4 regions of the Rhizobium sp. 42MFCr.1 genome follow, and region 4 is predicted to be linked to each of the others. Evidence: predicted binding sites of a transcription regulator. Region 4 holds the regulator's gene; each other region holds the start of a gene.
The links. Region 4 encodes PhoB, which activates phosphate uptake and scavenging genes when phosphate is short. Its sites were predicted from a motif close to TGTCATNNANCTGTCAT; they were not measured.
Positions count from the first base shown of each region.

Region 1 (7,363 bases), on a different contig from region 4:
TCGCGACGAAGTGGCAAAGCTGCTCGGTTACGGCAACTTCGCGGAACTGAAGCTCGACAACACGATGGCGAAGACACCCGACGCCGTGAACCACCTGCTTCGGGAGGTATGGGCAAAGGCGGTCAAGCGTGCCGGCGAGGAAGAAGCCGATATCGCCAAGCTTATCGCGGACGAAGGCAAGAACCACGACGTCATGCCCTGGGACTGGCGGCACTATGCCGAGAAGATCCGGGCGCAGCGGTTCAATTTCTCCGAGGCCGAGCTGAAGCCCTATCTGCAGCTCGAGAAGATCATCGACGCCTGCTTCGACGTCGCCGGCCGGCTGTTCGGCATTCGCGCCGTCGAGAAGAAAGGTGTTCCGGCGTACCATCCCGATGTGCGCGTGTTCGAGATCCGCGATCGCGAAGACAGGCTGGTCGCGCTCTTCCTCGGCGATTACTTTGCCCGCAGCTCGAAGCGCTCGGGCGCCTGGATGAGTTCCTTCCAATCACAGCACAAGCTGCCGCTGAAGAACGGCCGCAACGGCGAACTGCCGATCATCTACAATGTCTGCAATTTCGCCAAGCCCGCCGAAGGCAAGCCGGCACTGCTGTCGCTCGACGACGCGCGCACGCTGTTCCACGAGTTCGGCCATGCGCTGCACGGGATGCTGTCGAACGTCACCTACCCCTCGGTTTCGGGCACGGGCGTCTCGCGCGATTTCGTCGAGCTGCCGTCGCAGCTTTACGAGCACTGGCTGACGGTGCCCGCGATCCTGAAGCAATATGCCGTGCATTTCGAAACCGGCGAGCCGATGCCGCAGGCCCTGCTCGACAAGGTTCTGGCCGCGCGCACCTTCAATTCCGGCTTCAATACGGTCGAGTTCACCTCGTCTGCGCTTGTCGACATGGCGTTCCACACCCGCGACAAGGTGGAGGATCCGATGGTCGTGCAGACGGAGGTCTTGTCGGAGCTCGGCATGCCGAAGTCGATCGTCATGCGGCATGCCTCGCCGCACTTCCAGCACATCTTCTCGGGCGGCTATTCAGCCGGCTACTATTCCTACATGTGGTCCGAAGTGCTCGATGCGGATGCCTTTGCCGCCTTCGAGGAAACCGGCGACGCGTTCAATCGCGAGATGGCGGCCAAGCTCAAGGACAACATCTATTCCGTCGGTGGCGCGATCGATCCTGAGGATGCCTACAAGGGTTTCCGCGGCAAGCTGCCAAGCCCGGATGCCATGCTGGTGAAGAAGGGTCTTGCGACCTTTGAAGAACTGTCGGGCAGCGACGCCTGAGGCGGCAGGTATTGCGCGTCATCGATACGCGACGGCTAAAGTATTGATGGAAGACGGCTTCTTGCCGCTTCGTCACATGACTGTCATTGAAGGTTAATAAGCAACCGGCATCGATTTTCAACCGATGCCGGTTTTTTCATGACCCCTCAACCTTCAGAGACCAATGCGGCCGTTTCGACGGCCGGCGTGGAATTGCACTATGGGGCGACCCCCGTTCTGAAGGGCATTGATATCTCGCTTTCCAAGGGCAAGACGCTGGCGCTGCTTGGGCCGTCCGGTTGCGGAAAGACCACTCTTCTGAGGCTCGTCGCCGGACTGCTCGCGCCTACGAAAGGTTCGATCGCGATTACCGGACGCACCGTTGCCGATGCCGCAACTGGCGCCTTCTCGCCGCCGGAAAAGCGCAACCTCGGCATGGTATTTCAGGACTATGCGCTCTGGCCGAACATGACCGTTGGCGGCAACGTCTCCTTTCCGCTCGAAATGCGCGGCGTCGGTAAATCCGAACGGCAGTCGCGGACGATGCGGGCGCTCGAACGCGTCGGTCTCGGTGCTTATGCAGACCGCCGGCCGAGCGATCTCTCCGGCGGCCAGCAACAGCGTGTCGCGATCGCGCGAGCGATCGTTGCCGAACCGCAGCTCATTCTCTTCGACGAACCCCTGTCCAATCTCGATCGCGAACTGCGTGAAAACATGGTCGGCGAACTTGCCGAGCTGATCGCGACGCTCGGCCTGACGGCAATCTACGTCACGCACGATCATAGCGAGGCGCTGACGCTGGCGGATGATGTTGCCGTCATGCGTGGCGGGCTGATCGAGCAGCTGGCATCGCCCGACGAGCTGATCGAGAAGCCCGCAACGCCCGAGGTGGCCGACTTCCTGCGCCTCGGCGGTATCGCCGAACTCGAATACCGCGACGAACACTGGTTCTTCAAAGGTAGCGGCCTTGCATTGCTGCGCGGCGTCGATGGTGTCGATTGCGCCGTTCGCGTCCTCATCCCCACCGGATCGATCAGCGCGGGCGAGATCCTGCCAGGCACACTTGCCGCAACGGTGCTGCGTTCGCAGTTCCGCGGGGATGGTCATCTGGCGACCGTCTCGCTGGTCGGCGCCGAAAAGATCGAATTGCAGGTTTTGAGCCGCGCCAAGCTGCGGCCCGGCGAGGGCATCGGTCTGTCGATCGATCCCGGCCAGATCCGCTGGTTCGGCAAAGAAATTCATTTGTCCAAAGAGGAGAATTTGGAGCATGCTTAAGTCGTTGAAGAGCATCACTTTCGGCGTTCTCGCCGTAACGTTGATGGCGGGCGTCGCCCACGCCGACATCACGGTCTATACCGCCGGTCCGCAGGGGCTGATCGACAAGCTGTCGGCCGGCTTCACCAAACAGACTGGGGTCAGGGTCAACGTCTTCCAGGCAACGACCGGCAAGGTCATGGCCCGTATCGAAGCAGAAGCCTCGAACCCTGTGGTCGACGTTCTCATTTCGGCTTCCTGGGATACGGCAACCGACTTCGCCAAGCGCGGCTGGCTCGTGTCCTACAGCAGCCCGAACGCCGCCAGGGTTCCTGATTTCCTGAAGACCGACACGGCCGTTGCCCAGGGCATCTCGGCGCTCGGCATCGCCTGGAACACCAAGAGCGGCACGCCGAAGCCCGCCGAGTGGGCCGACCTGACGAAGCCCGAATACAAGGACCTCGTCAATATTCCGGATCCGGCGCAATCCGGCTCGTCCTTCGAGCTGACGGCGGCACTGGCCGGCCAGGACGACTTCAAGCTCTTCAAGGATCTGAAGGATAATGGCGCGATCATCGCCGGCGCCAATGCCGAGGCTCTGAACCCGGTTCTGCAGGGTGCCAAGGCCGCTGTCTTCGGCGCCGTCGATTACATCACGCTCAACGCCAAGGAAAAGGGCGAGGCCATCGATGTGATCTTCCCGGAATCCGGCACCGTCATCGCGCCGCGTCCGGCGATGATCCTCAACTGGTCGAAAAACAAGGACGAGGCGAAGAAGTTCATCGACTACATGCTATCCGACGAAGGCCAGACGCTCGTTGCCGACCAGATGCTGATGCCGGCTCGTACCGACATTCCGGCAAACCGTCCGCTGATCAGCGATCTGAAGCTGCTGAAGTACGACACCGCTGCCGTTTACGGCAAGCGGAAGGAAACGCTGAAGCAGGTCACCGACACGTTCGGCGGCAAATAAGGGCAGGGCGATGAGGACGAACGATAGTAGCGGTGCTGCGCCGGCCGCCTGGCTGGCGATCGCGAGCTTGACCGTTGTCGTCGCCGTTCCATTCATCGCCGTTGTGCTTCAGGGCATCTTCCCCAACATCGGACAGGGCTCGTTCGCGGGCCCTTTCTCCTCGCTTGCTGCGACGCTTTTCGATAGCGCGCTGATCGACATGGCCGGGAACACCATTCTGCTCGGCAGTTGCGTGGTGCTGGCCTCGGCGCTGGTGGCGGTGCCGCTCGGCGTGTTTCGGGCACTCTACCGCATTCCGCTTGCACCGCTGTGGGATGTGCTCCTGCTCCTCCCATTCATGATCCCGCCCTACATCGCGACGCTTGGCTGGATCATGGCGCTGCAGCCGCGCGGTTATCTTCAGCAGATCGCGGGATTTAACCTCGCGCCCTTCCTCTTCTCGCTCTTCGGCATGACCATGGTCATGGCCTTCAATACCTTTCCGGTGGTCTATTTCGCCGTGTCGCGCACGGTTGAGGCTGTTGGTGCGCGTTATGCGGATGTCGGCCGCGTCTTTGGCGCGTCGCCGGCGCGCGCCTTCTTTCGGATCACGCTGCCGCTGTCGGCGCCCGGGCTCGTTGCCAGCCTGATGCTGGTCTTTGCCGCGGCGATCGAGGAATACGGTACGCCCGCTGCCCTTGGTCGTCGTGCCGGCTTCCAGGTGCTGGTCACCGGTATCGACCTGCGGATCTCGGATTGGCCGATCGATCTGCCGGGAGCGGCGATCCTGTCGATCCTGCTCGTCGTCATGTCTCTGCTGACATTCCTGCTGCAGCGATGGATCCTCGCCCGACGCTCCTATCAAACGGTGGGCGGCAAACCTGCTGCCAAGGACAAGCGACCGCTTGGGGCGATGAAGGTTCCCGTGATGATCGCCTTTGCCGTGGTTGCCTTCCTGGCAACGGGCGTGCCACTGCTATCGATCCTGCTCACGGCGCTGTCGCGGACGATTTCCGGTGGTCTGGCGCTCGACAACATCAGCGCCGAAAACTTCCTGTCGGTCTTCAACAACAGCGCCGGCGCTCTGGGGGCGCTCGCCAACAGCTTCTCGCTTGGCATCGGCACGGCCTTGATTACCGGGCTCATCGGCGTGCTGGCCGCCTATACGGTCGTCAAGACGAAGATCCGCGGACGCGTGGCGATCGACACGATGACGATCCTGCCGAATGCGCTGCCGGGCATCGTCGTTGCCGTCGGGCTGATCCTTGCTTGGAACATGCCATGGCTGCCGGCGACCCCCTACAACACGGCATTCATCCTGCTGCTCGCCTATTGCTGCATACTGCTGCCGCAGCCGGTGCGCTATACGACCGCGGCGTTCCAGCAGATCGGGGATAGCCTGGAAGCGGCGGCCCGGGTCTTCGGCGCAAGCGGGGTAACCGCCTTTCGCCGCATCCTCCTGCCGCTCGTCTTCCCGAGCCTTGCTTCGGCGATGCTATTGGTCTTTGCGCTCGCCTCGCGCGAACTGGTGGCCTCGGTTGTCGTGGCGCCTGTCGGCATGCAGACGATCGCCACCTTCATCTGGCGCCAGTTCGAACAGGGATCGATCGGGCTCGGCATGGCGATGGCCTTCATCGCTATCCTCATCACGTCGCTCTTGCCGCTTCTGCTGCTGACGCTGCTTCGCCGCAGTGGTTTGGTGGCGGAATAGCGCCTCACCGGCGACGCCTCGTAGCAAAACTGTCGCTGAAGTTTCGAAAAACCGTCATGCCGCCTTCAAACGCATGACATGACAGCCGCCATAGGTTCGGCCCTCCCGTTAGCCGGATAGACCTTGGCATGACATTGACTGAAACAACCCGCCGACGCTTCCTCTCATCCATGGGCGCCGTTGGCGGATTTGCACTGGCGGGGCTGGCGATGCCCTACTACGCGCGCGGCTCGTCAAGTCGCCCGGTCTTTACAGCAGGCGTGCAATCCGGCGATGTCGATGCGAATTCGGGTATGGTCTGGGCGCAGGTGAACCGGCCGGCACGACTGCATGTCGAGTATTCGACGAGCGACCGGTTCGCCAACGCGGTGCGCGTCGCGCCCATAGACGTGACACCGGGCACCAATCTTGCGGGAAAGCTGCTGCTCCAGAATCTCCCTGATGATCAAGAGATCTTCTATCGCTTTCGTGCGGCCGACCTGCAGGACCTCAACGACCTGTCGGAACCCATCCATGGACAGTTTCGCACGGCGCCGGCGGGCAAGCGCAGCATCCGCTTCGCGTGGTCTGGGGATACGGCCGGCCAGGGCTGGGGCATCGACGAGGAGGGGATGCGCACCTATTCGACGATCGCCTACCATCGCCCGGATTTCATGATCCATTCGGGCGACACTATTTACGCCGACAATCCGATCACGGACGAGGTCAGGCTGCGAGATGGCGGCGTTTGGAAAAACCGCGTCGTCACCGAGGCAAAGCGCGACATCGCGCAGACGCTCGACCAGTTTCGCGGCCAGTGGACCTATAATCTGCTCGACGAGCACGTGAAGGCGTTCAATGCGGTCTGCCCTGTCTTCTACCAATGGGACGATCACGAGGTGCTGAACAACTGGTCGCCCTCGACCGACCTCCGTGATGATGATCGCTACAAGGAAAAATCGATCGCCACGGTTGCTGCCCGCGCAAGCCGTGCCTTCCACGAGATGACGCCGATCCGTTACGTGGCCGATGAGCCCGGTCGGATCTACCGCAAGGTGTCTTACGGTCCGCTGCTCGATGTCTTCTTCATCGACCTGCGCTCCTATCGCGGCCCGAACAGTCATGGGCTCGATGCCGAGTCGACGCCGGAGTCGCGGCTTTTGGGCGAGCGCCAGCTGGCGTGGCTGAAGCGGGAACTGGTGCGCTCGACCGCGACCTGGAAGGTGATCGCCTGCGATCTGCCGATCGGGCTGGTGATCTGGGACGATTACGGCCACCGGACGGGCAGCGAGTCGATCTCCAACGGCGACAATGGCGCCCCGCTTGGCCGCGAGCTGGAGTTCGCCGATCTGCTGCGCTTCATCCGCGATGCCGGCATAGCGAACATGATCTGGCTGACAGCCGACGTGCACTACACGGCTGTACACTATTGCGATCCCGGTAAGGCCAAGTTCCGCGAGTTCCTGCCATTCTGGGAGTTCGTTGCGGGTCCGCTGCATTCCGGAACCTATGGGCCGCAGGAACTCGACATGACTTTCGGACCGGAGGTGAAGTTCATGAAAGCCGCACCCGGCGGTGCGGAGCAGAACCTGCCGCCGTCGGCAGGCATGCAGTTCTTCGGGCTTGTCGACATCGACGGGCAGACCGAGCAACTGACCGTGAGGCTGATGGATCGGAACGATACCGAGCTGTGGCGGACGACGCTCGATCCGCAGATATCGAGTTGACGTCCATGCATGGCAGGCAATCCGGCCTCCCCCCTTTCGCAAACGCGAAAAACACTGTATGAGCCGCCCAAATGAAATTGGCGCCTTCTCCCAGCGCGGCGCCCCAGCTTCAGAGATATAGACATATGGCACTTCGCAACATCGCGATTATCGCGCACGTTGACCATGGCAAGACGACACTGGTTGACGAACTCCTGAAACAGTCCGGCTCGTTCCGCGAGAACCAGCGCGTTGCAGAACGCGTCATGGACTCGAACGACCTGGAAAAGGAACGCGGCATCACGATCCTTGCCAAGGCGACATCGGTCGAGTGGAAGGGCGTTCGCATCAACATCGTCGACACCCCCGGCCACGCCGACTTTGGTGGTGAAGTCGAGCGTATTCTCTCGATGGTGGACGGCGCGATCGTTCTGGTCGACTCCTCCGAAGGCCCGATGCCGCAGACCAAGTTCGTCGTCTCCAAGGCGCTGAAGGTCGGCCTCCGT
Region 1 covers NZ_KB897821.1:78,866-86,228, reverse strand. Annotated here, with positions in the region: gene C934_RS0105935 (M3 family metallopeptidase) at 1-1,276, shown strand, start outside; gene C934_RS0105930 (ABC transporter ATP-binding protein) at 1,415-2,530, shown strand; gene C934_RS0105925 (ABC transporter substrate-binding protein) at 2,523-3,482, shown strand; gene C934_RS0105920 (ABC transporter permease) at 3,493-5,172, shown strand; gene C934_RS0105915 (alkaline phosphatase D family protein) at 5,301-6,878, shown strand; gene typA (translational GTPase TypA) at 7,004-7,363, shown strand, end outside.
Region 1: C934_RS0105915 (alkaline phosphatase D family protein) is a predicted target of PhoB. The motif match lies at 5,225-5,241, and genes of this name have one in related genera.

Region 2 (7,363 bases), on a different contig from region 4:
GGGCTTGTCTCCGTGTTGGCAACGCCGGGTACGGTCAAGCGGGCCTATACGCGCGACCTGATCCAGTCCTTCGCGCAGCAGTGCCATGTGCGTCTGGTCGGGTCCGAAAATCTGGCCCGAATGGCCGAGGCCTATATCCGCGGTGATGTGGTGTCGGATGAGGCTGTTCTTTCCGAGATAGATCAATGCTTCGTGGAGAAAGACGGATCGAAGACCGATATCGTCGTGCTTGCCTGCACGCACTATCCCTTCATGGCGAACGTCTTCCGTCGACTTGCGCCCTGGCCGGTAGATTGGCTCGATCCCGCTGAGGCAATTGCCCGGCGTGCCCGCAGCCTCGTGCCGCATGTCGCCGATGCCGTGCATCCCGATAATTTCGACTTTGCGGTTTTCACCTCAGGCAATCCCGATTTTGCGACGAGGCGGCTGATGCAGGGTTTTGGTCTCAAGGCTTGATGGGCTGCTTGCAGGGCTGACCGGCTGGTCAGGCGGTTCCCGCGCAATCGCGTCGAACGTTGATGCGATAGGGGCTTTCGCAAGACCTGATGACTGCGCAAACTAAGGGTTGTGATTCGCATCGATCCCGCCAGGCTCCGCATGTCTTTCCAAAAACTTGTTATGGCTATCTTCTTCCTGCAACCGATTGCATTTGGCAGCTGGTTGCCGCGCATTCCCGAAATCCAGGCTCGTCTGGGGCTCGGTCCTGCTGATCTTGCGCTGGCGCTGCTCGGCATGCCGGTCGGCATCCTCACGACGCTGCCTGTCGCCGGACGAGTGGTGTCGCGCATCGGCGGCAAAACCACCGTCATCGCAGGATTTGTAGTTTTCTCGGTGATTGTCTGCCTTCCGGCCTTCTCCCGGACGCCGGTTGAATTGTTCATCGCGCTTGCCCTCCTTGGCGTTGCCATGTCGACGCTGGAGCTTGGGTTGAATGTCGAAGCCGATCGTGCTGAGAAGGATACCGGCTCTGTAATTATGAACCGGTGCCATGGCTTCTGGAGCCTAGGCATCATGGCCGGCAGCCTGCTTGGTTCGGGAATGGTGGCGATTGCCGTGCCGGCCGAATGGGCGATCATGGCGGCAGCCTTCGTCGTTTTGCCGTTTGCCATAGTGGCAAGTCTCCGCCTGCCGCCCGATCGCGAAGCTGGCGCGGCTCCGCCGCATATGCCGTTCAAGCTGCCAAGCAGCGCGCTTCTCGGCATCTGCGCCTTCGTCTTCGGGATTACGATGACCGAAGGAGCGATCGCCGACTGGTCTGCCGTCTATCTCAAGGATGTGTTTCAGACCGACGGCATGATGACCGGTATCGGATATACGATTTTCGCCATGATGGTGGCGGCGGGCCGTTTCAGCGGCGACCGTCTGAAACAGCGGCTCGGGGCGATTTCACTGGCCCGGGGCTGCGGCGCGGCTTCGCTGGTGGGCATGCTCATGGTCGTCTTTGCCTGGCATAGCCTGGTGACGCTGGCGGGCTTTGCACTGGTTGGGATCGGTGTGTCGGTCGGCTTTCCGCTGGCTGTTACCGCGGCGGCAAGCCTCAGGGATCGACCGGCGGCCGCCAATGTCGCGATCCTATCCTTCATGGCACTGACCGGCTTTCTGATTGGACCGCCTCTGATCGGTTTTATCGCGGAGGTATCAGGGCTACGGGTCGGATTGGCGGTCTTGCTGGTACCTCTCGCGGTCAGCCTGGCCTTTACGCGAATGTTGAAGGCAAGTTTCTGACGTTTTTCTTCTGTGGGTTTGCGCGGGCGTGTTGCCAAAGACACGGCCAAACCTGCTAGGACGCCGTGTTTGATTGAAAGAGGAATGTAACATTGCAGGTTGGTATCGATATGGGATCGGCGTCGGGAGGCAATCCGGCCACGCTCGATATCGAAGAGCTTCTGGCTACCCGTCTTCTGGTGCAGGGCAATTCCGGCTCCGGCAAGTCGCATCTGCTCCGCCGTCTGCTGGAGCAATCAGCGCAGTGGGTGCAGCAGGTCATCATTGATCCCGAAGGTGATTTCGTCACACTGTCGGACAAGTTCGGCCACGTCGTCGTCGACGGCGAGCGCACCGAGGCCGAATTGGCCGGTATTGCCAATCGTATCCGCCAGCATCGCGTCTCCTGCGTTCTGAGCCTCGAGGGTCTCGATATCGAGCAGCAGATGCGCGCCGCAGCCGCTTTCCTCAACGGCATGTTCGATGCCGACCGCGAATACTGGTATCCGGTTCTCGTCGTGGTCGACGAGGCGCAGATGTTTGCGCCTTCGGTCGGCGGCGACGTCTCGGAAGATGCCCGCAAGATGTCGCTTGGCGCCATGACGAACCTGATGTGCCGCGGCCGCAAGCGCGGTCTTGCCGGCGTGATCGCGACGCAGCGCCTAGCAAAGCTTGCCAAGAACGTGGCCGCGGAAGCCTCGAACTTTCTGATGGGGCGCACCTTCCTCGACATCGACATGGCGCGTGCTGCCGATCTGCTCGGGATGGATCGCAGGCAGGCGGAAATGTTCCGCGACCTGAAGCGTGGCAATTTCGTTGCGCTTGGGCCGGCCTTGTCCCGCCGCCCGCTGCCGATCCAGATCGGTAATGTCGAGACCTCGGCGCGTTCGTCGAGCCCCAAGCTCATGCCGCTGCCGGACGCACCGCAGGACGTCGAAGACCTGATCTTCACCCCGGATCCGGAAGAATTTCAGCGGCCGATCGTTCGGCGCGCCGCGCCCGCACCACGGCCGACCACCGATATTCTCGCGGAGTTGTCGCGATCAGCTCCTGCTGCCTCGGCTCCGGTTTCGGAGACGCGTGCGCCTCAGCCCGAGCTGTCGGTCGAGGAACGGGAGGAGCGGCTGACGGCGGTGCTCAACGAAATACTGGACGATCCGAGCTCCGGATTCCGAACGGATTCCGTGCTTTACCAGGAGTTCCTGGTGCGACTTCGCATGCGCCGGGTTCCAGGCGCTCCGATGTCTTTGTCGGAGTTCCGACGCCGCGTGGCGATTTCGCGTTCCGGCGTAGGTGCGGCGACCGCAGAAACCGAGGCCTGGGGAATGGCGTTGTCGCTCTCTTCTGGCGTCACCGACGATCTTCAGGGTGTTTTCCTGATGTTGGCAAAAGCGGCAATTTGTGGCGAACCATGCCCCTCGGATGCGCGGATTGCGCGCGCTTACGGCACCCACTCGGCCCGGCGTGCGAGACGTCTACTTGGCTATTTCGAGGAGCAGGGGACTGTGGTCGTGCACACGGACTTCGCCGGCAAGCGCATCGTCGCTTTCCCCGACATGAGTTGCCAGACGGCTCCCGGCGATGCCAATGCGCCTGATGTGGATGAGGTGCGCTCCGCAGCGGAATGACGGCCGAATTGACGGCAAATAGCGCGCGGACAATGTACCCGGTTTATACTCGATCCCTAATGTCACACGAAGCAGTTGCTTTTGTCACAAGAGCTTCATTCGGGTGGTGGATAAGGCGCGCGACCCGTGCGGTCGATGCGGATTATCAAAAGGAGATCTCGGTCATGAGAAACAACGTTCGTCACCAGCTGCTGCGCCTTGTCGTCGGCGGCCTGCTTGCAACCGTTGCCGTTCAGCCTGGCTATGCAGATGATGCGGCGAACAAGCTTCTGGAACGTGCGGCAAGCGCCGATCTCAGCGCTCCCGGTGGCGCACGCCGCCTTTCCGGCGACATCACCGAGGCTTATCGCGCCGCGCTCATCGATACCCGCCCGAAGAACGTCATCCTCCTGATCGGCGACGGCATGGGCGACTCCGAGATCACCATCGCACGCAACTATGCGGTCGGCGCGGGCCAGTATTTCAAGGGCATCGATGCGCTTCCGGTCACCGGGCAATACACGCATTATTCGCTCGAAAAGAAGACGGGCAAGCCGACCTATGTGACCGACTCTGCTGCCTCGGGCACCGCTTGGGCGACGGGCGTGAAGTCCTATAACGGCGCGATCGGCGTCGACATTCATGAGAAGAGCCACGAAACGCTGATCGAAAAGGCAAAGGCTGCCGGTCTTGGCACAGGCAATGTCTCGACAGCCGAACTGCAGGATGCAACGCCAGCCGTGCAGATCGCGCACGTGACCCAGCGTAAGTGCTACAGCCCGGCATCCACCACAGAGAAGTGCCCGACGAACGCGCTTGAAAACGGCGGCAAAGGTTCGATCAGCGAGCAGTTGCTGGATACGCGCCCCGACGTGACACTCGGCGGGGGCGCAAAGAGCTTCGGCGAGACCGCCAAGGCCGGCGAATGGAAGGACAAGACGCTTCGCCAGCAGGCGGAGGAACGAGGCTACAAGATCGTCTCGAACCTTGACGAGCTCCAGGCCGTTAAGCAGGCGAACGACAGTGCGCCGGTACTCGGCCTGTTTGCCGAGGGCAATATGCCGGTTCGCTGGGAAGGCCCGAAGGCCAGCCATTACGGCAATGTCGAGAAGGAGCCGGTCGTCTGCAAGCCCAACGAGAAGCGCACGTCGGCAACCCCGACGTTGGCACAGATGACGGCCAAGGCGATCGAACTGCTCAGGACGAACGAGAAGGGCTTCTTCCTGCAGATCGAGGGAGCGTCGATCGACAAGCAGGATCATGCCGCCAACCCGTGCGGCCAGATCGGCGAAACGGTTGATCTCGATGAAGCCGTTCAGGAAGCGTTGAAGTTTGCGCAAGAAGCCGGCGACACGCTCGTCATCATCACCGCCGATCATGCGCACGCAAGCCAGATAATCGATGCCGACGCCAAGGCTCCGGGCTTGACGGAAGCGTTGATGACGAAGGACGGCGCCGTGATGGCCGTGAGCTACGGCAACTCCGACGATGCGGATGACCAGGGCCATACCGGCTCGCAGCTTCGCATTGCTGCTTACGGGCCGCGCGCTGCCAATGTCACTGGCCTGACGGACCAGACGGATCTGTTCTATACGATCAGCGACGCGCTCGGCCTAAAGACCGAGACGGCCAGCGCGAAGTAGGCCGCGTCGGCGAATGCCACGGGCGAAAACGTGGAATTGTGATTGACATTCCAGCGACTTCGCCCTAAAGACCGCCCCAGCACCGGGCAGAGATGTCCGGTGTTTCATTTGACATGTCCCGTGGATTTGTCCTGTTCGCGTAATGGGATGATCCTGTCGGATCCTCGAAAGAAGATCAAAGGAGGGCGTGTTTCCTTCACGCGGTTTGGCAACAGACCGTTCTAACTTTCTGAAAGGAAATACGATGAGCAAGCGCGAATCGTCCAAGTACAAGATTGACCGCCGTATGGGCGAAAACATCTGGGGCCGTCCTAAGTCCCCGGTGAACCGCCGCGAATACGGCCCGGGCCAGCACGGTCAGCGCCGCAAGGGCAAGCTCTCTGACTTCGGTGTGCAGCTGCGCGCCAAGCAGAAGCTGAAGGGTTACTACGGTGACCTGCGCGAGAAGCAGTTCCGCGCGATCTTCGCTGAAGCCGACCGCCGCAAGGGCGATACCTCGGAAAACCTGATCGGTCTTCTGGAGTCTCGTCTTGACGCGATCGTTTATCGCGCCAAGTTCGTTCCGACCGTTTTCGCTGCTCGCCAGTTCGTCAACCACGGCCACGTGACCGTGAACGGCGTCCGCGTAAACATCGGTTCTTACCGTTGCAAGGCTGGCGACGTCATCGAAATTCGTCAGAAGTCGAAGCAGCTCGTTTCCGTTCTGGAATCTGTTGGCTTGGCTGAACGCGACGTTCCGGACTACATCGAAGCTGACCATAACAAGATGGTTGCTACCTTCGCTCGTGTTCCGGCGCTCGGCGACGTACCGTATCCGGTCGTCATGGAGCCGCATCTGGTGGTCGAATTCTATTCGCGTTAATCGCGAGGCGTTTTCGCATACGGAAAAGCCGCCTCCTGGGGCGGCTTTTTTGTTATCTGGGGAGATACGATGACGGACTTGCAGGCAGTTCTCGATAGCATCCACAAGGAGCTGACCCCCCGTATCGGCGAGGGCAAGGTTGCGGACTACATTCCGGAACTCGCCAAGGTCGACCCAAACCAGTTCGGCCTAGCGGTCGTCACCGTGGATGGCAAGGTCTACAGCGTCGGCAATGCCGATGTCCCGTTCTCCATCCAGAGCATCTCGAAGGTTTTCATGCTGACGCTTGCACTCGGCAAGGTCGGCGAGGGACTGTGGAAGCGGGTCGGCCGCGAGCCTTCGGGCTCGGCGTTCAACTCGATCGTCCAGCTCGAGCACGAGCAGGGCATTCCACGCAATCCCTTCATCAACGCGGGGGCAATTGCCGTGACCGATGTTGTCATGGCCGGCCATGCGCCACGCGAGGCTATTGGTGAGTTGCTGCGCTTCGTCCGCTACCTCGCCGATGACGAGTCGGTCACCATCGATGATCGCGTTGCAAGGTCCGAGACACAGACGGGCTACCGCAATTTCGCGCTCGCAAACTTCATGCGGGCCTATCGCAACCTCGATCACCCAGTCGAACACGTGCTTGGCGTCTATTTTCACCAGTGCGCCCTGTCGATGACCTGCGAGCAGCTGGCGAAGGCCGGGCTGTTTCTGGCCGCACGCGGCAGCAATCCGATGACTGGCCACTCCGTTGTGTCGCCGAAGCGGGCGCGACGTATCAACGCGCTGATGCTGACATGCGGCCACTATGACGGTTCCGGCGACTTTGCCTATCACGTCGGTCTCCCCGGCAAGAGTGGTGTCGGCGGTGGTATTTTTGCAGTGGCGCCCGGCATTGCCTCGATTGCGGTGTGGTCGCCGGGGCTCAACGAGGTCGGCAACTCGCAGCTCGGTGCTGTCGCGCTCGAAATGCTGGCGGCCCGCACTGGCTGGTCTGTTTTCGGCGATTGATGCTGGGTTGTCGTGACGCTTTCTGCTAAGGCGGAGGCAGAGTCTGATTGGACGAGAAAATGAACATCGCAGCCAACATTGCCGATGAGCTGGAAACGCCGAACGCGGATGGGGCGATCGCGCACGCGCTCTTTGCCGAAGCTCCTGGTTCGGTGTCGTTCAACAAGCTGCGCAAGCGGCTGTTGCGGAACGTCAGACAGGCATTCGACGATTTTGCAATGCTGAAGGGGCAGACGCGTTGGCTGATCGGTCTCTCCGGCGGCAAGGACTCTTATGGATTGCTCGCCCTTCTTCTCGACCTGCAGTGGCGCGGTCTTCTGCCGGTGGAACTGATCGCCTGCAATCTCGACCAGGGCCAGCCGAACTTCCCAAAGCATATCCTGCCTGAATATCTCACCAAGGTCGGCGTCAAGCACCGCATCGAGTATCGCGACACGTACTCCATCGTGAAGGAGAAGGTTCCTGAAGGAGCGACCTATTGCTCGCTCTGTTCGCGCCTGCGTCGCGGCAATCTTTATCGGATTGCCAAGGAGGAGGGCTGTGACGCA
Region 2 covers NZ_KB897818.1:216,221-223,583, forward strand. Annotated here, with positions in the region: gene murI (glutamate racemase) at 1-456, shown strand, start outside; gene C934_RS0101075 (MFS transporter) at 598-1,725, shown strand; gene C934_RS0101080 (ATP-binding protein) at 1,818-3,332, shown strand; gene phoA (alkaline phosphatase) at 3,497-4,954, shown strand; gene rpsD (30S ribosomal protein S4) at 5,199-5,816, shown strand; gene C934_RS0101095 (glutaminase) at 5,886-6,815, shown strand; gene ttcA (tRNA 2-thiocytidine(32) synthetase TtcA) at 6,875-7,363, shown strand, end outside.
Region 2: phoA (alkaline phosphatase) is a predicted target of PhoB. The motif match lies at 3,415-3,431, and genes of this name have one in related genera.

Region 3 (7,363 bases), on a different contig from region 4:
GACAACGCGGTCAACCGACAGATTTTGGCCGAGCAGCTGGACCTCTGGGGCTTCGATGGGGCCGCCGCCGAGGACGGACCGGCGGCCATGGCAATAATCGCCGCAGCGAACGAGTTGGGCATCGAGATCGATGCGGTCGTGCTGGATTACCAGATGCCGGGCATGAACGGCGCCGACATCGCACGGAAGCTGCGCGCCGACAGCCGCTTTGAACGGCTGCCGATCATCTTCCTGACCTCAATGGACATTTCCGGGACGGAGAAAGAGTTCGCCGCGCTTAACGGTCAAGCCTATTTGATGAAGCCGGCGCGGGCCAACGTGCTGCGAAACACCATCGTTGACGTCGTGCGGGCAAGTCGCACGAAACAGATCGCTGCGGCGGGGAAGACGGTTCCGGAGGCAGCGCCGCCTCCGCTCGCCAAAGCTGAGCCTTCCGAATGGCCGCCGGCGGAGTTCATCGACGTGCTGGTTGCGGAAGATAACGAAGTCAACCAGATCGTCTTTACGCAGATATTGCAGGAAACCGGCCTCAGTTTTCTCGTCGTCGGCAACGGCGAGGAGGCGGTCGAGGCATGGGATCGCTGCGCACCACGCATCATCATGATGGATGTCTCGATGCCTGTCATGAACGGCCACGACGCGACGCGCGCAATACGCGATCGCGAACGCGTACAAGGTCATCGCGTGCCGATCATCGGAGTGACGGCGCATACGCTGGAGGTCGACCGCGATCTCTGCCTGGACGCCGGAATGGACGATTACATGTCAAAACCGATCAGCCCGGAACTGCTCGAAGAGAAGCTTGCGCTGTGGCTGCGCGCGAGCGAGCAGCACGCGGGGTCTAGGATTTGATGCCGCAGAGCATCTCGCGTTTTCCGGCAAAGCCGGCACGACGCTCCACCGCAAAGCCGGCGGCGATCAGGTTTCGTCGGACAAAGCCGGCCGCCGCATAGGTCGCGAAGGTTCCGCCTGGCTTCGTCTTCTCGCAGACGAGGCGCATCAATTCCTCAGACCACATGTCGGCATTGCGCGATGGGGCGAAGCCGTCGAGATACCAGGCATCGAAGCCGGCTTGCGCGGCCGCGACGCCTTCGAGAGCATGGCCGCGGATAACGCTGAGCGACGTCTGGTCATCGAGCCGCAGGAAGACGCTTGCTTCCGGCGTTTCCGGCCAGGCGGCCGCCAGGGCTTGCCGCTCGATGTCGATCTCGGCCCAATGAGAAAGCGCACGGTCGATTTCCCCACGCCGCATCAGATAAAGTTCAAACGACATGAAGTGTAGTTGCTGCCCGTTGCGCCGAAAGAGTTTCCATTGCCGCCACGTTTCGGCGAAATTCAAACCTGTGCCGAAGCCGAGCTCACCGATCAGGAAGTCGCCGTTATCCTGCCAGCGCTGCGGCAGACCGTTGCCGGCGAGGAAAACGTGTCCGCATTCCAGCCGGCCATCGGTCTGGCAATAAAAATGGTCGCCAAAGGCCGGTGAATAGGGCATATCGCCGTCGCGCCACTCCAGCGGCTGGTGGAGGCCAGCACTCTTTTCGGGATCAGTATCTGTCATGCCAAAAGCCGATAGTCCGACCGCGCGTTCCGGTCAATCATCGACTGCCCTGCTGATCATCGGTGGCGGTATCATGGGGCTATGGGCAGCGGTTCAGGCGGAACGCCTGGGCATCAATGCATGGCTCATCGAAGCCGGCCGGCTTGGTCACGGCGCGAGCGGCGGCCTGCTCGGGGCGCTGATGCCGCACATGCCGGACAAGTGGAATGCCAAGAAGCAATTTCAGTTCGATGCGCTCGTTTCTCTGGAGGCGGAGATTGCAGCGTTGGAACGGCAGACCGGTCTTTCCGCCGGCTATCGGCGCTCGGGCCGCCTCATTCCGCTGCCGAAGCCGCATTTGCGCGAGATCGCGCTCGGTCATTCCCGGGATGCCAAGCATCGCTGGATCGCCGGCGAGCAGCGCTACCACTGGCGCGTGCTCGACAAGCCTCCCCAGGACAACTGGCTGGACGCAGCGGCAGGTGAAAGCGGCTTCGTGCACGACACGCTTGCCGCCAGAGTCGCGCCGCGGTCGCTCATCGCGCTCCTAGCGGCATCACTGCGCGACGCACGGAGCGTCCGCGTTACCGAAAACGTTTCGGTCGATGATCTCGCTCTTGAGCGCAAGGTTGCGATTACCAGTGCAGGTGACATTGCTTTCAGACAGTGCATTGTCGCTGCCGGCCACCAATCCTTTCCATTGCTGCAGCGGTATACCGGTGGCCTTGTGAAGCCGCTGGGCCAGCCCGTCAAAGGCCAGGCAGCCCTGCTGAAAGTCGACATAGCCCCGTCCTTGCCGACGATCTTTCGCGACGGGCTGTATATCGTTGCGCATGAGGGCGGCCATGTCGCCGTCGGCAGCACCAGCGAGAATCGCTTCGACGAACCATTCTCGACGGACGAGCAGCTCGACGCGCTGCTTGAGGCATCTGCCCAATTGGTGCCGGCGTTGCGAGGCGCGCCCGTTGTTGAGCGGTGGGCCGGTCTGCGGCCGAAAGCGATCGATCGTGATCCGATGATCGGCGTCCATCCCGACCATGCCGGCCTGATCGCATTGACCGGCGGCTTCAAGGTCAGCTTCGGCCTGGCGCACCGTCTGGCTGCGGCAGCGATCCACCTCGCGGCCGGCCGCCAGCCGCCCTTCGCGCTGCCGGAAAGCTTCTTGCTCGCCAATCACATCTGCGTCGCTTCACGCTAAACGTGAATTAGCACCTCCTGCCTTTCGTTATTCTGTCATGCAAATCACCTATCTGCTAGCGCAACCGCGGCGCCGACGGAGGGCTGTGCCGTTTGTTCGACGGAGGAAATTGGATGCGCTATGCCATTTGCTTTACACCCGCTGCGAGCGACCCGCTTTCGCACGTGGCTGCAAACTGGTTGGGTCGAAACGTGTTCTCTGGCGAGATGGTCGAGCCGACAGCGATCCGCGGCCTGAGCATTCACGAGATTGCCTTCCATACGGCGCTACCGCGCCGCTATGGCTTCCAAGGTGTTCTGAAGGCGCCCTTCCGCCTCGCCGCTGACGTAACGGAGGCGCAACTTCTGCGGGATCTGATGCGCTTCTGTGGAACGCTGACGCCGTTTCACATCCATCAGCTTGAGGTGGCGAGGCTCGGTGTATTCTACAGTCTCGTTCCGTCGCGGCCTTGCGAACATGTCCACTATCTTTCCAGTGCCGTCGTTCAAGAGTTCGACCGATTCCGGGCGCCGTTGAGCGAGGCAGAAATCGAGCGGACGGACCCGGGTGGCCTGTCGGCGGCGCAGTTCGCCAATCTGTATCGCTGGGGCAGCCCTTTTGTGATGGACGAGTTTCGCTTTCATATGCCGCTGACCGGTCCTGTCAGCCACTGCGACATGCCACGGGTCGAGCAGGCGCTTCGGAACGCCTTCGAGCCAGTCCTCGCCGATCCCGTCAAGGTCGCCAATGTCGCGCTGATGGTCGAAGAGGGGAATGGCGGGCCGTTTAGCGTGCATTCGCTGCATCCGATGGGCAAGGTCAGCGCACGTCGAGATCGTGTTCCTACACTGGCCTAAGAGTTTGCGCCGCAAAGGCAAAACTCTGTTGCGTACTTTCCGTCTCGACATTCCTTCTCTGGATGCTACCGTTTCGCCGACTTTCAGGAAGGTGATTTCATGGTATCCGAAACTTATCCGCGCAATCTGATCGGTTACGGTCGCAACACGCCCGACCCGAAGTGGCCGGGCGATGCCTGCGTGGCCGTTCAGTTCGTTATCAATTACGAAGAAGGCGGCGAAAGCTGCATTCTCGATGGCGATCCTGCCTCCGAAAACCTTCTGTCGGAAATTGTAGGTGCCGCGTCCTGGCCGGGTCAGCGAAACCTCAATATGGAATCGATTTACGAATATGGCTCGCGCGCCGGGTTCTGGCGCTTGTGGCGCATGTTCACGGAGCTCAAGGTTCAGGCCACCGTTTATGGGGTGACGCTTGCTATGGCGCGCAACCCGGAGGCGGTCGCGGCCATGAAGGAAGCCGGTTGGGAGATCGCCAGCCACGGGTACCGCTGGCTTGAGTACAAGGACTTCCAGGAAGACGTCGAGCGCAAGCATATCCAGGAAGCCGTGCGCCTCCACACGGAACTGACCGGCGAACGTCCCTACGGAATGTACCAAGGCAAGCCTTCGGACAACACGCTGCGCCTCGTCATGGAAGAGGGCGGTTTCCTTTATTCCTCTGACTCTTATGCCGACGATCTGCCGTTTTGGGTGAAGGGTGTCGATGACAACCCGTTCCTGATCATACCCTATACGCTCGAGACGAACGACATGCGCTTTGCAACGCCGCAAGGCTTCAATTCCGGCGATCAGTTCTTCACTTACCTCAAGGATGCCTTCGATACGCTGTATGAAGAGGGGAAGGCCGGCAGCCCGAAGATGATGTCGGTTGGCCTGCATTGCCGTCTCGTCGGTCGTCCCGGTCGCGCCGCAGCGTTGAAACGCTTCATCGAATATGTGCTGAAGCACGACAAGGTGTGGATACCCAGGCGAATCGAGATCGCGCAGCATTGGCATGCCCACCACAAGCCGGAGACAATCTGATGCTTTCGCGGGACGAGTTCGTGTCACGCTACGGCGGTGTCTTTGAACATTCGCCGTTCATTGCCGAGCGTGCCTATGACGACGGTTTCGTCGGCGACGAACTGACGGTGGATCGTGTCCACACGGCGCTCGTCGCCATCTTCCGGGCGGCGAGTCCGGAGGAGCGGCTCGGCGTGCTGCGTGCCCATCCCGATCTTGCCGGACGTCTCGCGATAGCGGGTGAGCTTACCGAAGACAGCAAGAAAGAGCAGGCAGGCGCCGGGCTCGATCGGCTGAGCGCCGCGGAACATGGCCGCTTCACCGAGCTCAACACGGCCTATGTCGAAAAGTTCGGCTTTCCCTTCATCATCGCGGTTAAGGGCCTGAACAAGGATGACATTCTGGCTGCCTTCGAAAAGCGCATCGACAACACGCGCGATGAAGAGTTCGAAACAGCCACCGCACAGGTCGAGCGTATCGCGTTTCTGCGCCTTGAGATGATACTGCCGGGGCGTTGAGACAGGCAGCTCCTTGGTGCTTTTCTCTTTTGCGCCCGTGACTTATAGTTGCGCCATGAGGCCATCCGAAGTGCTGGAGAAGAACAGGCAGGCGATCCGCGAAGTGACGAAGCGCTTCAACGCGGCGAACCCACGTGTCTTCGGCTCCGTGGCGCGCGGCGAGGACCGGCCGGGCAGCGATCTGGATATTCTGGTGGATGCGCTGCCGGGCAGCACATTGTTGACGCTGGGCGGCTTGCAGGACGCACTGGAACAGATGATGCTGGGTACGTCCATCCATCTGCTGACGCCCGGCGACTTTCCCGAACCCGTGCGTATCCGTGTCCTTTCGGAAGCGAAGCCCATATGAGCCTCGAGCGAATTTCCTACCTGCTGGAGCGCATGCGGCAAGCCGCTACCGATGCCCATCAAATGGTCACCGATGTCAGTAAGGAGCACTTTCTGGCTGATATCATCCTTCAGCGGGCGGTCGGAATGAGCCTCCTGATGGCTTCGGAGATCGCTGCACAACTCATAAAGATCCATCCCGAGTTTATGGTAGAGCACCCCGAGTTCCCTTGGGGCGCGATGCGAGGCATGCGCAATCGTATTGCTCATGGCTATTTCGACATCGATCTCGACAAGATTTGGGCGACCGCGAAAGACGATGTTCCCGACCTGCTCTACAGACTTGACCTCGTGCGCAATTGGCGTGCCGAAGGCGAATAAAGACATGTCTCAAATCCTCGATATTGTTCCGCTGACCAAATCCGCCTTTGCGCCCTTCGGTGATATCATCGAAGCCGATCCGGTAACGATGCGCTATATCAACAACGGAACGACCGAGCGCTTCCATGCGCTTGCCGCTGCCGAAGCGGCAGGCGAGGGCGCGCGTGTCATCATCAACCTGTTTCGCGGCCAGCCGCGCCACTTTCCCTATGAAGTTGACATGATGGAGCGGCATCCGTTCGGCAGCCAGAGTTTTTCGCCTATCTCCGGCCGCCCCTATCTCGTCGTCGTCTCCGAGGACGAGGGCGGCAAGCCCGGTCGTCCGCGGGTGTTTCTGGCGCGGGGCGATCAGGGCGTGAACTATCGCCGCAATACCTGGCACCACCCGTTGATGTCGCTTGGCGCCGTAAGCGATTTCCTTGTTGTCGACCGCGAGGGACCCGGCAACAATCTGGAAGAATACTTCTTCGAAAGGCCCTTCATCATCAGCGAGCCGAGCCTATGACCGGACTGACCACCCACGTACTAGATACCGCGTCCGGCAAGCCGGCCGAGGGATTGCGGATCGATCTCTTTCACCTTGAAGGAGAGGTCCGTCGCCATATGAAGACGGTCAAGACCAATTCCGACGGCCGCGTCGACGGCGGGCCGATCCTGATCGGCGATAGCTTCAAGGCGGGGACTTATGAACTCGTCTTTCATGCCGGAGACTATCTGCGCGCCGAGGGTATTGCTCTGCCACACCCGGCCTTTCTGGATCTCGTGCCCATCCGCTTCGGTATTGCCGACGTCACCGCGCATTACCACGTGCCCTTGTTGATCTCGCCTTACGGCTATTCGACCTATCGCGGTAGCTAGGTGATGCGGTTTGCGGCGATCGCGGATGTACACGGCAACCATCTGGCGCTCGAGGCGGTGCTGGCCGATATCGCGGCGCAGGGCGTTACCGAGATCGTCAATCTCGGCGATTGTTTCAGCGGCCCGCTGACGGCAGGGCGAACTGCGGAGCTTCTGCGGGAGCGAGACATGCTAACCGTCCGCGGCAATCACGATCGCTATCTGATCGAACAGCGGCGCGAGGCCATGCATCTTTCGGACACGGCAGCGTTTGATCAGCTGACGGCGGACGACCTGCAATGGTTGCGCGGCCTGCCGACGAGCGCCGTTTATCGGAGCGAGGTCTACCTTTGCCACGCGACGCCTGCGAACGACAGCACCTATTGGCTGGAATCCGTGTCTACGGAAGGCCATGTCTTCCTGAAGCCGCTTGCAGAGATCGAGGCGTTGGCCACGGGCGCGGATTTCCCGCTGATCCTCTGTGGCCATAGCCATATCCCGCGACTGGTTCGCCTCAGCGATGACAGGCTGATCGTCAATCCCGGCAGCGTCGGCTGCCCGGCCTATGACGACGATCGACCGCATTACCACAAGGTCGAGACCGGCCACCCGCTGGCGTCCTATTGTATCCTGGAAAAGGGCGAGACCGGCTGGCTCCCTGCCTTCCGCACGGTCGCCTACGACTACATGGCCATGTCGCGCCTCGCAAATGAAAACGCCCGCCCGG
Region 3 covers NZ_KB897831.1:24,311-31,673, forward strand. Annotated here, with positions in the region: gene C934_RS0115195 (response regulator) at 1-852, shown strand, start outside; gene mnmD (tRNA (5-methylaminomethyl-2-thiouridine)(34)-methyltransferase MnmD) at 842-1,558, opposite strand; gene C934_RS0115205 (NAD(P)/FAD-dependent oxidoreductase) at 1,557-2,735, shown strand; gene C934_RS0115210 (DUF1045 domain-containing protein) at 2,849-3,571, shown strand; gene puuE (allantoinase PuuE) at 3,671-4,594, shown strand; gene uraD (2-oxo-4-hydroxy-4-carboxy-5-ureidoimidazoline decarboxylase) at 4,594-5,091, shown strand; gene C934_RS0115225 (nucleotidyltransferase family protein) at 5,147-5,440, shown strand; gene C934_RS0115230 (HepT-like ribonuclease domain-containing protein) at 5,437-5,799, shown strand; gene C934_RS0115235 (ureidoglycolate lyase) at 5,804-6,304, shown strand; gene uraH (hydroxyisourate hydrolase) at 6,301-6,657, shown strand; gene C934_RS0115245 (metallophosphoesterase family protein) at 6,661-7,363, shown strand, end outside.
Region 3: C934_RS0115210 (DUF1045 domain-containing protein) is a predicted target of PhoB. The motif match lies at 2,758-2,774, and genes of this name have one in related genera.

Region 4 (7,363 bases):
AATCGTCGCCAGCGTACGGCCATGGAAGGCGCCTTCAAAGGTGATAATATGGAACCGCTCGGGATGGCCCTTGGAAAACTGATAGCGGCGCGCGGTCTTGATCGCGCATTCCAAGGCTTCCGCGCCGGAGTTCGTGAAGAACACCTTATCGGCGAAGGTCGCATCGGTCAGCCGCTTTGCCAGTGTTTCCTGACCCGGGATCTCATAGATGTTGGACAGATGCCAGACCTTGTCGGCCTGCTCCTTCAGCGCGCCAACCACATGCGGATGGCTGTGGCCAACGGAGGTGACGGCAACGCCCGCGCCGAAATCAAGATATCGCTCGCCCGTTTCGCTGATCAGCCACACGCCTTCTCCTCGCTCGAACCGCAGCGGGGCACGAGAGTAGGTGTCGTAAAGCGCGGCTTCAGCCATGGCGCGATCTCCTATCAGCAATCATCAGCAGCCGGACTCCGGCTAAGGAAAGCAGGTCCGGAAAATTAAAAATGCCGCCTTTCGGCGGCGAGCAGCACTATTTACTTTTCGCACTGCAATGTCAACAAAACTGAGGTTTCGCTGCATGCGTCAAGCAGCCATCCCGAGGCGCTCGACCTATCAACAACTATGTTGCATAAATGACTCTCACGCCCAGCAAGTTGGGGAAAACTTGAAAATCGATTCCCCGAGATTCAACCGACTCTTGTCACGGAGTCGGCCTCACACTAGGTTAAAACTCAATTACTAGGCTGCATGCGGCGGAACTAGTCACCAAAATTTGAGTAAGCGTTTCTTGCCTCGGATACGTCCGTGGCAACGGTGAAGGATTCTGCCTACACCAACGCTAATAAGGCGGAGACAGGGGCATGAACTGGACAGACGAGCGCGTTGAAAAACTGAAGAAGCTGTGGTCCGAAGGCCTGAGCGCCAGCCAGATCGCAGCACAACTTGGCGGTGTAAGTCGTAATGCCGTCATTGGTAAAGTCCATCGTTTGAGTCTGCCCGGCCGTGCCAAGGCCGGCGGTTCGACGACCACCGTCAGAACCCCCAAGCGCACGACTTCGGCGCCCCGCGCCACGAACTACGCCTCGCGGATCACCACACGCACCGTTACCCGCCAACAGGGCGCGACGATGCTCAAGGAAGAGATCGAAATCGATACGGTGGAGGAAGTCCGCTTCCGTCCGGCCGCAAATGTAATCGTTCCGATTTCTCGCCGCCTTGGCCTCACCGAACTCACCGAGCGCACCTGCAAGTGGCCGGTCGGCGATCCGCTCAATGACGACTTCCACTTCTGCGGTTGCGAGTCCCCGGACTCTTCCCCGTATTGCACGTATCATCAGCGCATGGCCTACCAGCCGGTCAACGAGCGCCGCAAGGCCGCTAACCGGGTCGCCTGACCCGGAAGCCGGATAAGGAATAAAGAAAACGGGCCTTCGCGGGCCCGTTTTTCGTTGTATTGGAAAGACCTTTCAGGCTCTCGCCTGAAAGGATCAGGCTTCCATCGAATAGCCGGCACCGCGCACGGTGCGGATGACGTCCTGCATGTTGGAAAAGTTCAAAGCCTTGCGCAGGCGGCCGACATGGACGTCAACAGTACGCTCGTCGACATAGATGTCGTGACCCCAGACGCCGTCGAGCAACTGCGAGCGCGAGAAGACGCGGCCGGGCGATGCCATCAAGAACTCGAGAAGGCGGAATTCGGTCGGGCCGAGGCGGACTTCGCGGCTCTTGCGGTGAACGCGGTGTGTCTCGCGATCCAGCTCGATATCGCCGCACTTCAGCAGCGTCGAGAGCACCTCGGGCTTGGCACGACGCAGCATCGCCTTGACGCGAGCGACAAGCTCCGGCGTCGAGAACGGCTTGACGACGTAATCGTCAGCACCGGTCGAGAGGCCGCGAACCCGTTCGCTTTCCTCGCCACGGGCGGTCAGCATGATGATCGGCAGGCGCTCGGTTTCCGGCCGCATGCGCAGGCGGCGGCAGAGCTCGATGCCAGACACGCCCGGCAACATCCAATCGAGGATGAGAAGGTCCGGCGTGCGTTCCTGAAGCCGGATCTCGGCCTCGTCGCCGCGCAGGATGGTATCGACCTCAAAGCCTTCGGCCTCAAGGTTATAGCGGAGAAGCACGCTCAGCGCTTCTTCGTCTTCAACGACAGCTACTTTAGGGATCATTCGTTTCGGTCTCCTGGGGGCGCGGTCGCGGAATGACTATTCAGTGACTGCGCCGACGGTGTTGGCGGTATCGTCCTTCGGACGTTCGCCTTCCGGCTGGGCACCGGTGGCCATGTAGTAGATCGTTTCGGCAATGTTGGTGGCGTGGTCGCCGATGCGCTCGATGTTCTTGGCGCAGAACAGAAGATGCGTGCAGCTGGTGATGTTGCGCGGATCTTCCATCATGTAGGTGAGCATTTCACGGAACAGCGAGGTGTACATCGCGTCGATTTCCTCGTCGCGCTCACGGACCGATTTTGCTTTGTCGGCAGCACGGCTCGTGTAGACGTCGAGGACTTCCTTGAGTTGGACGAGGGCGAGCTCGGACAGGTGCTCGAGGCCGCGGGCGAGCTTGCGCGGCACGCCGGCGCTCTGTACGGCAATGACGCGCTTGGCAGTGTTCTTGCCCAGGTCGCCGACGCGCTCCAGGTCTGCCGCGATGCGGATGGAGCCCATGATCTCGCGAAGATCGGCCGCCATCGGCTGGCGGCGGGCGATCGTGACGATCGCCTTGTCGCCGATCTCGCGCTCCGCGTGGTCGAGGATCACATCGTCCGAGATGACCTTCTGGGCAAGAACCGTATCGCCGTTTACGAGCGCGCGTACTGCATCCGAGACCATCTGCTCGGCCAAGCCGCCCATTTCCGAGATACGGCGGGACAGGAACTTCAAATCATCGTCGTAGGCAGAAAAGATATGTGTCGATGCCATAGGGCTCATCCTTGAATATCGTAAGTGCTACCGAGACGGCCGATCAACCGAAGCGGCCCATGATGTAGTCCTGGGTGCGCGGATCGTCCGGGTTGGTGAACATCTTGTCGGTGTCATTCTCCTCGACGAGGTTGCCAAGGTGGAACATGGCTGTGCGCTGCGAAACACGGGCGGCCTGCTGCATCGAGTGCGTCACGATGACAATCGTGTAGTTCTCGCGGAGCTCGTGGATGAGCTCCTCGACCTTGGCCGTTGCAATCGGATCGAGTGCCGAGCATGGCTCGTCCATCAGGATGACTTCGGGGCTGACGGCGACGGCGCGGGCGATGCAGAGGCGCTGCTGCTGACCACCGGAAAGACCGGTGCCGGCTTCGTGAACGCGATCCTTCACCTCATTCCAGAGGCCGGCGCGCTGCAGGCTGTGTTCGACGATCTGGTCCATGTCGGCCTTCGACTTGGCGAGCCCATGGATACGCGGACCGTAGGCGACGTTTTCGTAGATCGTCTTCGGGAACGGGTTGGGCTTCTGGAACACCATGCCTACACGCGCGCGAAGCTCCACAACGTCGATATCCGGATCGTAGATATCTTCGCCATCGAGCGTGATCTTGCCAGCGACGCGGCAACCGTCGATCGTGTCGTTCATGCGGTTCAGGCTGCGCAGGAAGGTGGACTTGCCGCAACCGGATGGGCCAATCAGGGCGGTCACCGTGTTTTCACGGATGTTCAGCTTCACGTCGAACAGCGCGCGCTTCTCGCCGTAGTAAACGGAGACGTCCTGGCCGATCATCTTGTAGGGAATGGTGTTCATCTTCTGATCAACCGCTTTCTCAACTGCTGCTTCCGTCAACATGTTCATAATGTTTACTCCGTTTACCAGCGGCGCTCAAAGCGACGACGCAAGAGGATGGCTCCGAGGTTCATGAGGATCAGGAATAGGAGCAGGACGATAATGGCGCCGGAGGTCCGCTCGACGAAGGCGCGCTCGGCTTCATTGGCCCACATGTAGACCTGCACCGGCAGGGCCGTCGAAGGCTCCATGGGCGTCGCCGGAGCATTCGCGACGAAAGCGACCATGCCGATCAAAAGCAGCGGCGCCGTCTCCCCGAGCGCGTGCGCCAGACCGATAATCGTGCCGGTCAGGATACCGGGCATCGCAAGCGGCAGGACGTGGTGGAAGACCATCTGCATCTTGGAGGCGCCGAGGCCGAGCGCGGCCGAGCGGATCGATGGCGGGACGGCGCGAAGCGCTGCGCGGGTCGCGATGATGATCGTGGGCAAGGTCATCAGGGTCAGTACCAGACCACCAACCAGCGACGCTGAACGCGGCAGGCCGGCGAAGTTGATGAAAACAGCAAGACCGAGCAGACCGTAGACGATGGAGGGAACCGCCGCGAGGTTGTTGATGTTGACCTCGATCAGGTCCGTCAGCTTGTTCTTCGGTGCAAATTCCTCGAGGTAAATCGAAGCGGCAACGCCGATCGGCAGGGAAAGGACGAGCACGATCAACATCAGATAAAGCGAGCCAACCAGGGCGACACCAAGACCGGCGGCCTCGGGACGGCTGGAGTTGCCGTTGACGAAGAGCCCGGTGTTGAATTTCTTGTGCAGCGCACCGGTTTCCGCCAGCTGGTTCATCCAGCCAACCTGCCTGTCGTTCACCTTGCGGTTCTTCTCGTCGACCTTGAGGTCAATCTGACCCTTGTTGGCGGAGTCAACGTTGGCGTCTGCAAGCAGGGTGATGTTGACTGTCCTGCCGATGAGCGACGGATCGGCAACGACCATGTCGCGCAGCTGGATCGGCGCGCCCTTGGAGATCATAGCGGTCGCGTCACGCACCTCGGGACGGCTCGATGCATTGAGGTTCAGCGTCTTGACCATCGCGTCGCGGATGAGAACCGAATAATTGGCCGCGATCAGCACGGACGGATCCGTTGCGCGCTTGTTGTTCGGGTCGATGGTTTTCTCGCTGAACTCGATCGGCAGCGTGATCGCCGTCTGCAGGAAGGCCGTGTAGCCCTTGCTGACGACGCTCGTCAGCAAAACCGCCAGGAAGATCAAGCCAAAGGAGATCGCAGCGATTCCATAGATGCGGAACCGGCGCTCGGCGGCATAGCGGCGCTTGAGGCCGATGTCGCGACGTTCAGGCGCCTTCGAAACGACAACGCCCTGACCCGGAGAAACAATATCCGTCATTCGTACTGCTCCCGGTATTTGCGCACGATATAGAGCGCGTAGATGTTGAGGCAAAGCGTGATGAAGAACAGCGTGATACCAAGCGCGAAGGCAACCAGCGTCTGCGGCGAGGTGAACTCCAGATCACCAGTGAGCTGATTGACTATCTTGACAGTGACTGTCGTCATTGGCTCGAACGGGTTGATCTGGATGCGCGCTGCGACACCCGCCGCCAGCACCACGATCATGGTTTCGCCGATGGCGCGCGATGCAGTCATCAGAAGCGCGCCGACGATGCCGGGCAGCGCCGCGGGAAGCACCACCTTCTTGATTGTCTCCGAACGCGTCGCACCGAGACCGAGCGAACCATCGCGGAGCGCACGCGGCACAGCGGTGATGATATCGTCGGAGAGCGACGAAACGTATGGGATCAGCATGATGCCCATGACGATACCCGCTGTCAGAACGCTCTGTGCCTGAATAAAGTTCGCATAATTGCCGGTAAGGAGGCCGTTTACCTGCGAAGACAGGTCGCGGAGGAAGGGGCCGACCGTGACGAGGGCGAAAAAGCCGTAAACAATCGTCGGAATACCAGCGAGCACTTCGAGCAGCGGCTTTGCGATCGATCGCACCGCGGGGGCCGCGTATTCCGCCATGTAGATCGCCGCGAACAGGCCGACAGGCACCGCCACCAGCATCGCAACGAAGCCGATGTAAAGCGTGCCTAGCAGCAGCGGTATCAGGCCGAATTGCCCGAAGGACGAGCCGCCGGCACCAGCAAAGCGCGGATCCCAGACCGTACCGAAGAAGAAGTCTGCAGCAGGAACGACCGCGAAGAAATGCGCGGCTTCCGTCAGCATTGACAGAACGATACCGATCGTCGTCAGGATGGCGATCGAGGACGCCAGGAGCAGGCCCCAAAGCATGACACGTTCGACGCGGTTGCGTGCACGGAATCGCGGAGCGACTTCACGAAGCGCATAGAATGCGCCGGCAACGGCAAGGATGAGGACGACCGCCGTCATGACGAGGCGGCTGGAAGCCGATTCTTCGTTCAGCTTTTGCGCTGCGTCTATCATGTATGGCTGCGGCTGGCCGGCCAGCGGAACGCCCTTTGCAGCAAGCTTTGCCTGGAGGCCAGCCGGATCGCTGGCTGCACCGCTGATCTCCTCCGGGGTGAGGAGCGGCAAGCCGCGCGCAATCGCGCTGACCATCCCGTAATTCAGGTTCTGCTGCGCGGCCGGCTGCGCCTTGACGTCATCCGGGAAAGTGCCACGGACGGAAGACTCAATGATCGAAGGGCTGATCGCCAGCCAGGCGCACAGCACGATAAGTGCCGGCAGCACCGCCCAGATGGCGGCATAGGCGCCATAGTAGCCCGGTCGCGAATGCAGCGCGGAGGACTTGCCCCCGGCAAGTGCCGTAGCACGGCTGCGCGCTGCGATGAAAGCAACGGCGCCAAGCACCACGAGACACAAGAGTATGATGGATGTACCCATTCGATTAGGTCCCAGGCCCTTTGACCCCAAAAGCGGAAACGGCAGGCGGACCGATCCGGCTCTCAAACTTGCAGAAGTTCAGACCCCGTCCCGACTTGGCGGAACAAGGCAAAGCCGGCGCGATCTGGTGATCGCGCCGGCAAAGTCATTACATAGTCTTGCCGTCTTCAACGCCCTTGCGGATCGCGTCGCGCTCACCGTCCGGAGCGGCAACGAGGCCGTACTCGACGAGCGGGCTGTCCGGTCCGATCATCTGTTCGGATACGAAGAAGTTGACGTATTCCTTCAGGCCCGGGATGACGCCGAGGTGTGCCTTCTTGACGTAGAAGAACAGCGGACGGGAAACCGGGTACGTGCCGTCGGAGATGGTTTCGGTCGACGGAACGATACCGTTGACCGTCGCAACCTTCAGCTTGTCGGCGTTGTTTTCATAGAAGGAAAGGCCGAAGACGCCAACGCCGGTCTTGTTGGCAGCGATGCGTGCCAGCGTTTCCGGATAGTCACCGTCGATGTCGACAGCAGCGCCGTCCTTACGGACTGCGACGCAAGCCTTGGTCTGAGCGGCGGCGTCAGAGATCGAAGCCTTGATGACGTCGAGAGCGCCGGAAGCCTTGCAGCCAGCAGCAAGAACGTTCTGTTCGAAGACTTCGCGGGTGCCGTGCTTTTCGCCCGGGATGTAGGCAGCAATGTCAACAGCCGGGAGTGCCGGGTTGACTTCCGACCACTTCTTGTAAGGGTTGGCGACGAGCTTGCCGTCAACAACGACCTGGGCAGCCAGAGCCTTAT
Region 4 covers NZ_KB897832.1:6,642-14,004, forward strand. Annotated here, with positions in the region: gene C934_RS0115785 (aspartate aminotransferase family protein) at 1-414, opposite strand, end outside; gene C934_RS0115790 (GcrA family cell cycle regulator) at 843-1,376, shown strand; gene phoB (phosphate regulon transcriptional regulator PhoB) at 1,470-2,153, opposite strand; gene phoU (phosphate signaling complex protein PhoU) at 2,190-2,903, opposite strand; gene pstB (phosphate ABC transporter ATP-binding protein PstB) at 2,947-3,762, opposite strand; gene pstA (phosphate ABC transporter permease PstA) at 3,777-5,099, opposite strand; gene pstC (phosphate ABC transporter permease subunit PstC) at 5,096-6,577, opposite strand; gene C934_RS0115820 (substrate-binding domain-containing protein) at 6,726-7,363, opposite strand, start outside.